Regions from separate parts of the Streptomyces sp. NPDC026206 genome, predicted to be linked through region 3. Evidence: riboswitches for the same ligand, from Rfam matches in the RefSeq annotation. Region 3 holds a riboswitch; each other region holds the start of a gene.

Region 1 (2,194 bases), on a different contig from region 3:
CCCAGCGGCGTCCCGGTCGTCATCACGGCCCCGGCCCCGGCCCAGCCGCAGGGCGCCGCCAAGTCCTCCCGCTCGCGGGGTTCGGGTGCCGGTACGTCCGGTGGCTCGCGCGGCAGCCGCGGCGGCCGCGGCCGTACCCGTACGGAGGCGGCCGGTGGTTCCGCCGCCGGTGGTTCCGGCAGCGGCAACGGTGGCGGGCGCCCCTTCCGCGGCTTCGGCGGCAACGGCGGCGCCGAGGGTTCGCGCCGCTCGGGCGGCACCCGTCCGGGCAACGCCGTCGGCCGCTCGCGCCGCAGCGGCGGTGCCGGTGGCGGCGGCCGCCGCTCCGCCACGTCCTGACGCCGGAGTGAGGCGGGGCGCCGCGACGCCCCGCTAGGTGACACAGATGTAGATGCAGACGGGCTGCCGGGCCCGTACGGCAGCCGATGGCTGCCGGGCCCGGCAGCCCGTCCGCATGTCCGGGGGCTGGTTGCCCGTCCCTCTGCCCTCTCTTGCCGCCGCGCCGACCGCTCCGCCACCGCCCCGCCGTCGTCACCCACACGTTCACCCGGACCGGACCACCACCCCGTACCGTCCGCATTCGGACGAATAACAACTGACGAACGGTCAGCTTCACCGCATCGCAAAATCCGCCCAAGAGGCGTGCAGTTTCACGCTTTCGGCTTGGAAACCGGTAGCCATGTCTATTAACGTTCGATAACGCAGCGCGGTTGTCGCAGCCGCCGCAAGAGGCGGCGCCGCGCGCCTTCGCCGAATCCCGTGGGCGGAACCGGGGAACCATCAACTTTGGGGTGAATCGGACCGCGCGCCGGCCCGTAGGGGACCTTCCTGCTCCGAACCCTCCCTCAGAGCCTGAACGGCCTGGGAGGGACCCCCACGCTGACCCGGTAGGCGAGTGGGAAGGAAAGGAGTGCGCCTCCGTGGCGTCCAACAGGCCTGCGCACGACGACAGTTCGTACGACCCTTCGTACGGCTCTCCGTATGAATCTACGGATGAATCCACGTACGAATCCACGTACGAATCCACGGATGAGACCCCGGCTGACGCTCCGGGTGGCACCGCGTACGCCGCCGCCGGGGAACCCTGGAGCGAGTGGAACCCCACGGAGGACTCCGTGGCGCCGCCCGTCCGCGGCCGGCACCGCGTCGTCAAGCAGCGCGGCGGCACCATGGCCCGCAGCGGCGCGGTGCTGGGCGTCGGTGTCATCGCGGCGGTCGGTGCGGGCGGAATGGCGAGCGCTCAGGACCGTCCGGCGCCGATATCCGTGCCGGACCTGGCGCAGAAGATCCCGGGCGTCGGCTCCCTCATATCCGGCGGCGAGGAGAAGCAGGCCTCCGGCGACGGGGTCTCGGTCCGGGCCGAGGCCGGTGCCCAGGCACCGGTCACTGTGGAAGCCACGCGCAGCACGGCCGACGCGGGCGAGGCGCTGCGTGCCCGCATCCTCCAGCAGGCGGAGCGCCAGCAGAACGCCGCCGACGAGGCCGCACGCGAGAGCGAGGCGCATGCGGCGGCGGAGCAGAAACGGAAGGCCGCGGCGGAGAAGGCCGAGGCGCACGAGGTGCAGGAGGCGCGGGAGTCGGAGAAGGCGCACGAGGCGCAGGAGTCGGAGAAGGCGGCGGCGCAGGCCGCTCAGGCAGCGGCCCCAGCGGCCGGGGCGGCCCCAGCGGCCGGGGCGGCCCGGTCACCCGGACCGGCTGCCGACGAGGGTGCGAAGGCGGAATCGGGCGGGTCCGAGGAGGCCGCCGCCCCCGCGAGGCACTCCGCCCCGGCCTCCGGGAGGGGCGGTTCCGCGCTCACCGGCTCGTTCACCCTCCCCGTGGGCTCGTACACCCTCACCGCGGGCTTCGGGCAGGCCGGGAACATGTGGTCCGCGAACCACACCGGTGAGGACTTCGCCGCCCCGACCGGCACCCCGGTCAAGGCGGTGGGCGGCGGTACGGTCACCCAGGCCGGGTGGGCGGGCGCGTACGGCTACCGGATCGTGCTGACGCTCGGCGACGGAACCGAGATCTGGTACTGCCACCTGTCGTCCATGGTGGTCACGTCCGGGAAGGTCGGTACGGGCACGATCATCGCCCGGGTCGGCGCGACCGGCAATGTCACCGGCCCCCATCTGCACCTGGAGGTGCGGCCGGGCGGCGGCGCGCCCGTCGACCCGCTGTCGTGGCTGCGCGCCAGGGGGCTGCAGCCGTA
Region 2 (2,194 bases), on a different contig from region 3:
CGAGGAGACCGTCAAGCGCATCGACGCCGCGGCCGTGCGTGCCTTCTACGAGGACCACGTCCGCCCCGCCACGGCGACCGCCGTCATCGTCGGCGACTTCACCGGCATCGACCTCGACGAGGCCCTGGCCGAGTCGCTGGGCACCTGGACCGGACCGGGCGCCGAGCCCCGGCCCGTACCGGCGGTCACCGCGGACGACACCGGCCGCGTCGTGATCGTGGACCGCCCCGGCGCGGTCCAGACGCAGCTGCTCATCGGCCGCGTCGGCCCCGACCGGCACGACCGGCTCTGGCCCGCCCAGGTGCTCGGCACGTACTGCCTCGGCGGCACCCTCACCTCCCGCCTGGACCGCGTCCTGCGCGAGGAGAAGGGCTACACCTACGGCGTCCGGGCCTTCGGTCAGGTGCTGCGCTCGGTGCCCCCGTCCGAGGGCGCCACGGGCACGGGCCTGCTCGCCATCAGCGGCTCCGTGGACACCCCCAACACCGGCCCGGCGCTGGAGGACCTGTGGGCCGTGCTGCGCACGCTGGCCGCGGAGGGACTGACCGAGGCCGAGCGTGACGTCGCCGTGCAGAACCTGGTCGGCGTCGCACCGCTGAAGTACGAGACGGCGGCCGCCGTCGCGGCCACCCTCGCCGACCAGGTGGAGCAGTACCTCCCGGACGACTTCCAGGCGCGGCTGTACGAACGCCTCGCGGAGACCGGCACGGTGGAGGCCACCGCGGCCGCCGTCAGCGCGTTCCCCGTGGACCGCATGGTCACCGTCCTCGTCGGTGACGCCGCCGAGATCACCGAGCCGGTCAAGGCCCTCGGTATCGGCGCGGTGACCGTCATCCCCGCCTGACGGGTGCTCAACACCCGGCATCCCCTGTGCCGATGTGCCGGATATGAGTGGACAAGGGAGGCGCGTGAGCCCGCAGAGGCGCACGCGCCTCCCTTATGTCCAGTTTCATGCAGTGGTTGCACGTTGGTCGTGTGGCGTACGTCATAAAAGCCCCGTTCTGTTTGCCGTTCGAATCTGACGCCGTTTAGCGTCAGGGCGGCAGTCCGTCAGATCGGAGCCGCAACCGCGGTCCCGGACAGCCATCGCCGAGTTCCCGAGGCGCGAGCCGAGGGGAGCCGGGGACCCAAACGTCCCTGGGGTGAATCGGGTCCCTTTCACGAGGGAGCCGTAGGAGACCTTCCTGCTCCGAACCCGTCAGCTAACCCGGTAGGCGAGAAGGAAGGAAAGGATCGCCCAGCCATGGGTAAACACCGTCGTCCGAGCCGAGCCGTGCGTGTCAGCGCCAATGTGGCGGGCATAGCCACCCTCGCCGCCGCGGGTGTGGTCGCCGGTGTCGCCGCCCCGGCGTTCGCCGCCACCGACGACAACCACCGCCTTGAGGACACCGGCCTGACCCAGGCCATCGTCATCGGCGACGTCATGGCCGACAACGTCGACGCCCAGGCCGAGACCCAGCGCAGCGCCGCCGACGAGGCCGCCATCCGGCTCCAGGCCGAGGCCACGGCCAAGCAGCGGGCCGCCGACGCCAAGCAGCGCGCCGAAGAGGCCAAGCGCAAGCTCGAGGAGGAGCGCGCCGCCAAGGAGCGCGCCGCCCGCGACGAGGAGCGCAAGCGCCTGGGCACCTTCGTGAGCCCGATCGACGGCTCCTACGTCTCCACCTCCTACAAGGCCTCCAGCGGCCTGTGGTCCTCCGGCAGCCACACCGGCATCGACATGCACGCCGAGACGGGCACCTCGGTGCGCGCGGTCGGCTCCGGCACCATCGTCGAGGCCGGCTGGGGCGGCGCGTACGGCAACAACGTCGTCATCAAGATGTCGGACGGCACCTACACGCAGTACGGCCACCTCTCCTCGATCGACGTCTCCGTCGGCCAGACGGTCACCCCGGGCCAGCAGATCGGCCTCTCCGGCGCCACCGGCAACGTCACCGGCCCGCACCTGCACTTCGAGGCCCGTACCGGCGCCACCTACGGCACCGACATCGACCCGGTCGCCTACATGGGCGCCCACGGCGTCAGCCTGTAGGACCGCGCAGGCGGCGCACCAAGCTTTCCGAAAGACCCCGGCCCCTGGCCGGGGTCTTCGCGTTTGGCCAAAAAATATCCATGAACCGGCTGACCCATCGGAAATCCCACCCGATTGCCATAGAGTCGCTGAACGGTCGTCAATCGTCCGTGATTCACGGGGGTC
Region 3 (2,194 bases):
CGATGTGTTCGCTCAATGGGAACGCCGCCCGGGGCCGCCGCCCGGCAGTGCCCCGGGAAACGGCGGAGCCCCGCTCCGATGCGGCTCGGGGGGGAAGACGCATCGGAGCGGGGCGGTCCCGCGGATGAGCGGACTCGCGGATGAGCGGACTCGCTCAGCCGGTGATCAGCTGAGGTGCAGCTTCTGACCCGGGAAGATCAGATCTGCGTTGTCGATGATGTCCTTGTTGCGGTCGAACAGCTTCTGCCAGCCGCCGTCGACCTTCTTGGCCGTGGCGATCGAGCCGAGGGTGTCGCCCTCCTTGACCTCGTACTCGCCGTCGCCCTGCTTGACGGTCTTCGGAGCGGCGTGCTTGGGCGCGCTCTGCTTCGGGGCCGCCGGGGCCTCTTCGGACTCCTGCGCCGGCTTGGCGTGCTTGGGCGCGGCGGGGCGCTCGGCACGGTCGGCGCGGCTGCCGGCGGAGTTCCCGCTCGCGGGGGCGGACTGCGAGGACTTCGAGGACTTCTTCGACACGGCGCCGGAACCGGAACCGGAGGTGTCGACGTCGGCCTTCGCGCCACCGGAGCTCAGGCCGCCGGCACCCGCGCAGCCCCAGGCGCCCGGGCCCTGCATGGCCAGGAGGCGCTCGGCGGTGGCGATCTGCTGGGCCTTGGTGGCGAGGTCGGCACGCGCGGCGTACTGGGTGCCGCCGGCGGCCTTCCAGGAGGACTGCGAGAACTGCAGGCCACCGTAGTAGCCGTTGCCGGTGTTGATGTGCCAGTTCCCGGTGGACTCGCACTGGGCGACCTTGTCCCAGGTGGAGACGGAGGCGGCGTTGGCGGAGGTCGCGACCATCAGCGGGGCTGCCACGGCGACGCCGGTGACGCCGGCGAGCGTGACGATGCGGACGGCCTTGGACGGACGACGGTGCTTGCCCTTGGACATGAGTCGGTTTCCTCACCGACGCCTACGAGGTGAGCTGTCGGGTTCGGGCTGTGAGTTTGCCCGGCCCGGTGCGCGGCTGCGCTCCGGGCTTCACCCCGAGCCGTTCCGTCCTCCGGTCGCGAGACCGTCGGCCGTTCCGGCGGCTTACCTTGGTTCCCCCGCTCCTGCCAACGGCGCTTGCGCGACGACTCCCCCGGTCGCCGGCAGGATTCGGCGTGACGACCGCGGTGCTCGCGATGACGAGCGGTGACGACGTTAAACACAGGCGGCCGACGGGTTCAAACCCCACTTTTCAGCCACAGTTGCTTGAAGTTACCCGCAGGAACCTCCTGTTTCCGCAGGTGAGAGGGGGTTTGAGGAGAACGGATGCGTCCCGTCCAGCGTCCAGTCAACGAGAGCCATGTCTCACTTTCGACTGGAACGGACATTCGGCCCGAACCTCCCTGCTATTTACGGACGTCGAGTCGCTGACCAGGCTGGATGAGGTCCGGATCGGATCCGACAACTTTTTCGTTCTTCTGATAGAGCGTCTGCCAGCCACCGGTGACCGAGTGGTCCTGCGCGATGGCTGACAGGTTGTCACCGGGCTGCACGGTGTAGCCGTCCGCGGCCGGGACGCCCGTGCGTCCGTCGCCGCCGTCGCGCGAGGGGCGCTGCGTCTCGCCGGAACGCGGCGGCTCGGCGCGGTGCTTGCCCGTACCGGCCTCCCCGCTCGCGTCACCGGGCGCGGGCGTGGCGCCGGGCGCGGGCTCGGCGGGCGTGCCCGAGGGCGTACCGGACGGGGTGGCGGGGCCGTTGGAGGGTTCGGCCGACGGGTCCTTGCGGTCCTTGTCACCGGACTGGCCGGGCGTGCCGCTCGCGGGGGCCGAGGAGCCCGTGGACGGGATGGCCGACGGGATCCCGGACGGGTCGGCGGAGGGTGCCGGCGTGCCGGGCGAGGGGGACGCGCCGGGCGTGGGCCCGGCGGAGCCGGGGGCACGGTCGTCCGGCGCGGGGGTCGTGTGCCCGGGCGTGGCGGGGGTGGTGCGCTCGGGCGCGGGCGTGGTCGCCTCCGGCTCGGGGCTCTGGATCCGGCCGGGGTTCACGTCCGGCGCCGGGGCGTCCTTGGACAGGCCCGAACTGACGGCGCAACTGCGCCAGGCGTCGGGGCCCTGGGCGGCCAGGATCCGTTCGGCGACGGCTATCTGCTGGGCCCTGCTGGCGAGGTCGGGGCGGGGGGCGTAGGAGATGCCGCCGCTCTGCTCCCACATCTCCTGGGTGAGCTGCAGTC
Region 4 (2,194 bases), on a different contig from region 3:
TTCGGCCACGTCCGACGACGCGACGGAGCCCTCCGGGGACCGCCCCTCGGACCGGATGACGGCGACGCCGGACGGCGGCCCGCCACCGGCCTCGCGCCGCTGGCAGCCCCGGCCGGGCATTCCCTGGCAGTGGCAGCTCGGCGGGAAGGTCGACACGTCCGTGGACGTGCCCGTCTACGACATCGACGGTTTCGAGAACTCCGCGGAGACGGTGGCGGAACTGCACTCCCGGGGCCGCAAGGTGATCTGTTACATCAACGCCGGGGCATGGGAGGACTTCCGGCCCGACCGGTCGGAATTCCCCGGGTCGCTGCTGGGGAAGAACAACAAGGGCTGGGACGGCGAGAAATGGCTGGACATCCGCCGCCTCGACGCCCTGCGGCCGATCATGGCGGCCCGCATCGACATGTGCCGGCAGAAGGGTTTCGACGCGGTGGAACCCGATCTGACCGAGGGTTTCCGCAACCGCACCGGATTTCCGCTCTCACCGGCCGATCAGCTGGCCTTCAACCGGATGCTGGTGAAACTGGCTCATGACCGGGGCCTGGCCATCGGTTTGAAGAATGATCTCGAACAGATTCCGGAGCTCGTGCGGGACTTCGACTTCGCGGTCAACGAACAGTGCGCGCAGTACGGGGAGTGCGAGAAGCTCACGCCGTTCGTGAAGCAGAACAAAGCGGTCTTCCATGTCGAATACGACCTGTCGCCGGGGGAGTTCTGCGGCACGGCCGGGCGGCTGGGCCTGAGTTCGATGAAGAAGAGGCTGGAGCTGGACGCCTGGCGCCACCCGTGTTGAACGGGGCCGCGGTAGTTGATTCCCGTGTGCTTCAAGTCCCCTGCGGGGCAAGGGTTTAGGCGCAGATGGCGGGTGAGGGAGGCGTTATGGTTCCCTGTTTGCTTCTGAAGTGAAGAAGTTCACAGATGACCGTTTGGGCGCCGAATCTGAGCGATTGATGGTGCAGGATCTCTCACCGAACACAAGATCCCGTCACCGAGGCGGGCGACCCGGGCGGACGCCGAGTCCTGCCGCCGCACCGGGTGCGGAATCGATTCGACGAATCGGCAGGAGCGGGAGACCCAAGCGGTACGAACCACGAACGCGGTGGTTCTTGGGGTGAAGCCACAACGTGGCCGGGCAACTTCGCAGCCCGAACCCGACAGGTCATCTTTCGTAGGCGGATGCCGAAGGGCTTTGGCATGTCTGCGATGCCTCGCATAACCGCACTCACTTCCCGGGCCGCCACCGCGTCGGCCCTCACCGCCGCCACCCTCGCGGCATCGGTGCTCGTCCCCGGCCTCGCCCCCGGCGCACAGGCGGCGACCGTGGGCGAACAGGCACTGAAGGTCGCGGCCTCCAAGCAGGGCTCCCCCTACCAGTACGGCGCCACGGGCCCCAACCGGTTCGACTGCTCGGGCCTGACGCTCTACTCGTTCAAGAAGGCCGGCAAGACCCTCCCACGCACGGCCCAGAGCCAGTACAACTCCACCCGGCACCTCTCCGGCGGCTCCCGGCAGACCGGCGACCTCGTCTTCTTCCACTCGGGCAGCAACGTCTACCACGTGGGGATCTACGCGGGTAGCAACAAGATCTGGCACGCGCCGAAGCCGGGCGCCTCCGTCCGGCTGGAGAAGATCTGGAGCAACAGCGTCTGGTACGGGCGCGTCAACTAGGACGACCAGGACGACGCCCGGCCGGCCGGGCCCCCTTGTCCCCGCTCGCCGGACGGGCCCACAATCAGCCCGTCCGGCACATCGGGGCCGGGAGGTCCGGGGCGACGCCCCGCCCGGCTCGGCGCCGCGCCCACCGCGGCCCCCCTCGCCGCGATCGCGCCCCGGCGACTGGCCGACGAGGTGGACGCCCTCATGGCCGCCCTGCCCGCCCACGAGGACCGCTGGGGCCGGCTCGCCCGCTCGGGCGCCCCCTTCTGCCCGGTCGTCGACGGCGGCGACCTCGTACCGGACGTGCCCTGGCGCACCCTGCGCGACGGCCGGGCGGGCGACATCGACCTGCTGACCGGTAACAGCCGCGACGAGTTACGGCCGTTCCTGGCGCTCTCCGGCACCCTGGAGAAGATCACCGAGGACGACGCCACCCGGGTGCTGCGGGCCTTCGCCCCCCGGCCCGACGGCGAGCGGGCCTACCGCGCCGCCCACCCCGGCGCGTCCGCTGCCGCCCTTACGAGACCGTGTTCGC

The links. A riboswitch is a leader RNA that binds a small molecule or an ion and turns the genes downstream of it on or off. The one in region 3 is predicted to bind cyclic di-AMP.
Region 1: another riboswitch for cyclic di-AMP. It lies ahead of AB0F13_RS06455 (peptidoglycan DD-metalloendopeptidase family protein); the one in region 3 lies ahead of AB0F13_RS09860 (transglycosylase family protein).
Region 2: another riboswitch for cyclic di-AMP. It lies ahead of AB0F13_RS03775 (peptidoglycan DD-metalloendopeptidase family protein); the one in region 3 lies ahead of AB0F13_RS09860 (transglycosylase family protein).
Region 4: another riboswitch for cyclic di-AMP. It lies ahead of AB0F13_RS18070 (C40 family peptidase); the one in region 3 lies ahead of AB0F13_RS09860 (transglycosylase family protein).

What each region holds. Positions count from the first base shown of each region.
Region 1 covers NZ_JBEZYL010000003.1:33,663-35,856, reverse strand. Annotated here, with positions in the region: gene AB0F13_RS06460 (DEAD/DEAH box helicase) at 1-339, shown strand, start outside; cyclic di-AMP (ydaO/yuaA leader) riboswitch at 739-909, shown strand; gene AB0F13_RS06455 (peptidoglycan DD-metalloendopeptidase family protein) at 921-2,194, shown strand, end outside.
Region 2 covers NZ_JBEZYL010000002.1:54,046-56,239, forward strand. Annotated here, with positions in the region: gene AB0F13_RS03770 (pitrilysin family protein) at 1-844, shown strand, start outside; cyclic di-AMP (ydaO/yuaA leader) riboswitch at 1,078-1,232, shown strand; gene AB0F13_RS03775 (peptidoglycan DD-metalloendopeptidase family protein) at 1,244-2,029, shown strand.
Region 3 covers NZ_JBEZYL010000004.1:314,750-316,943, reverse strand. Annotated here, with positions in the region: gene AB0F13_RS09860 (transglycosylase family protein) at 166-924, opposite strand; cyclic di-AMP (ydaO/yuaA leader) riboswitch at 929-1,076, opposite strand; gene AB0F13_RS09855 (transglycosylase family protein) at 1,371-2,194, opposite strand, start outside.
Region 4 covers NZ_JBEZYL010000011.1:214,835-217,028, reverse strand. Annotated here, with positions in the region: gene AB0F13_RS18075 (endo alpha-1,4 polygalactosaminidase) at 56-796, shown strand; cyclic di-AMP (ydaO/yuaA leader) riboswitch at 1,043-1,194, shown strand; gene AB0F13_RS18070 (C40 family peptidase) at 1,198-1,671, shown strand; gene AB0F13_RS18065 (hypothetical protein) at 2,187-2,194, shown strand, end outside.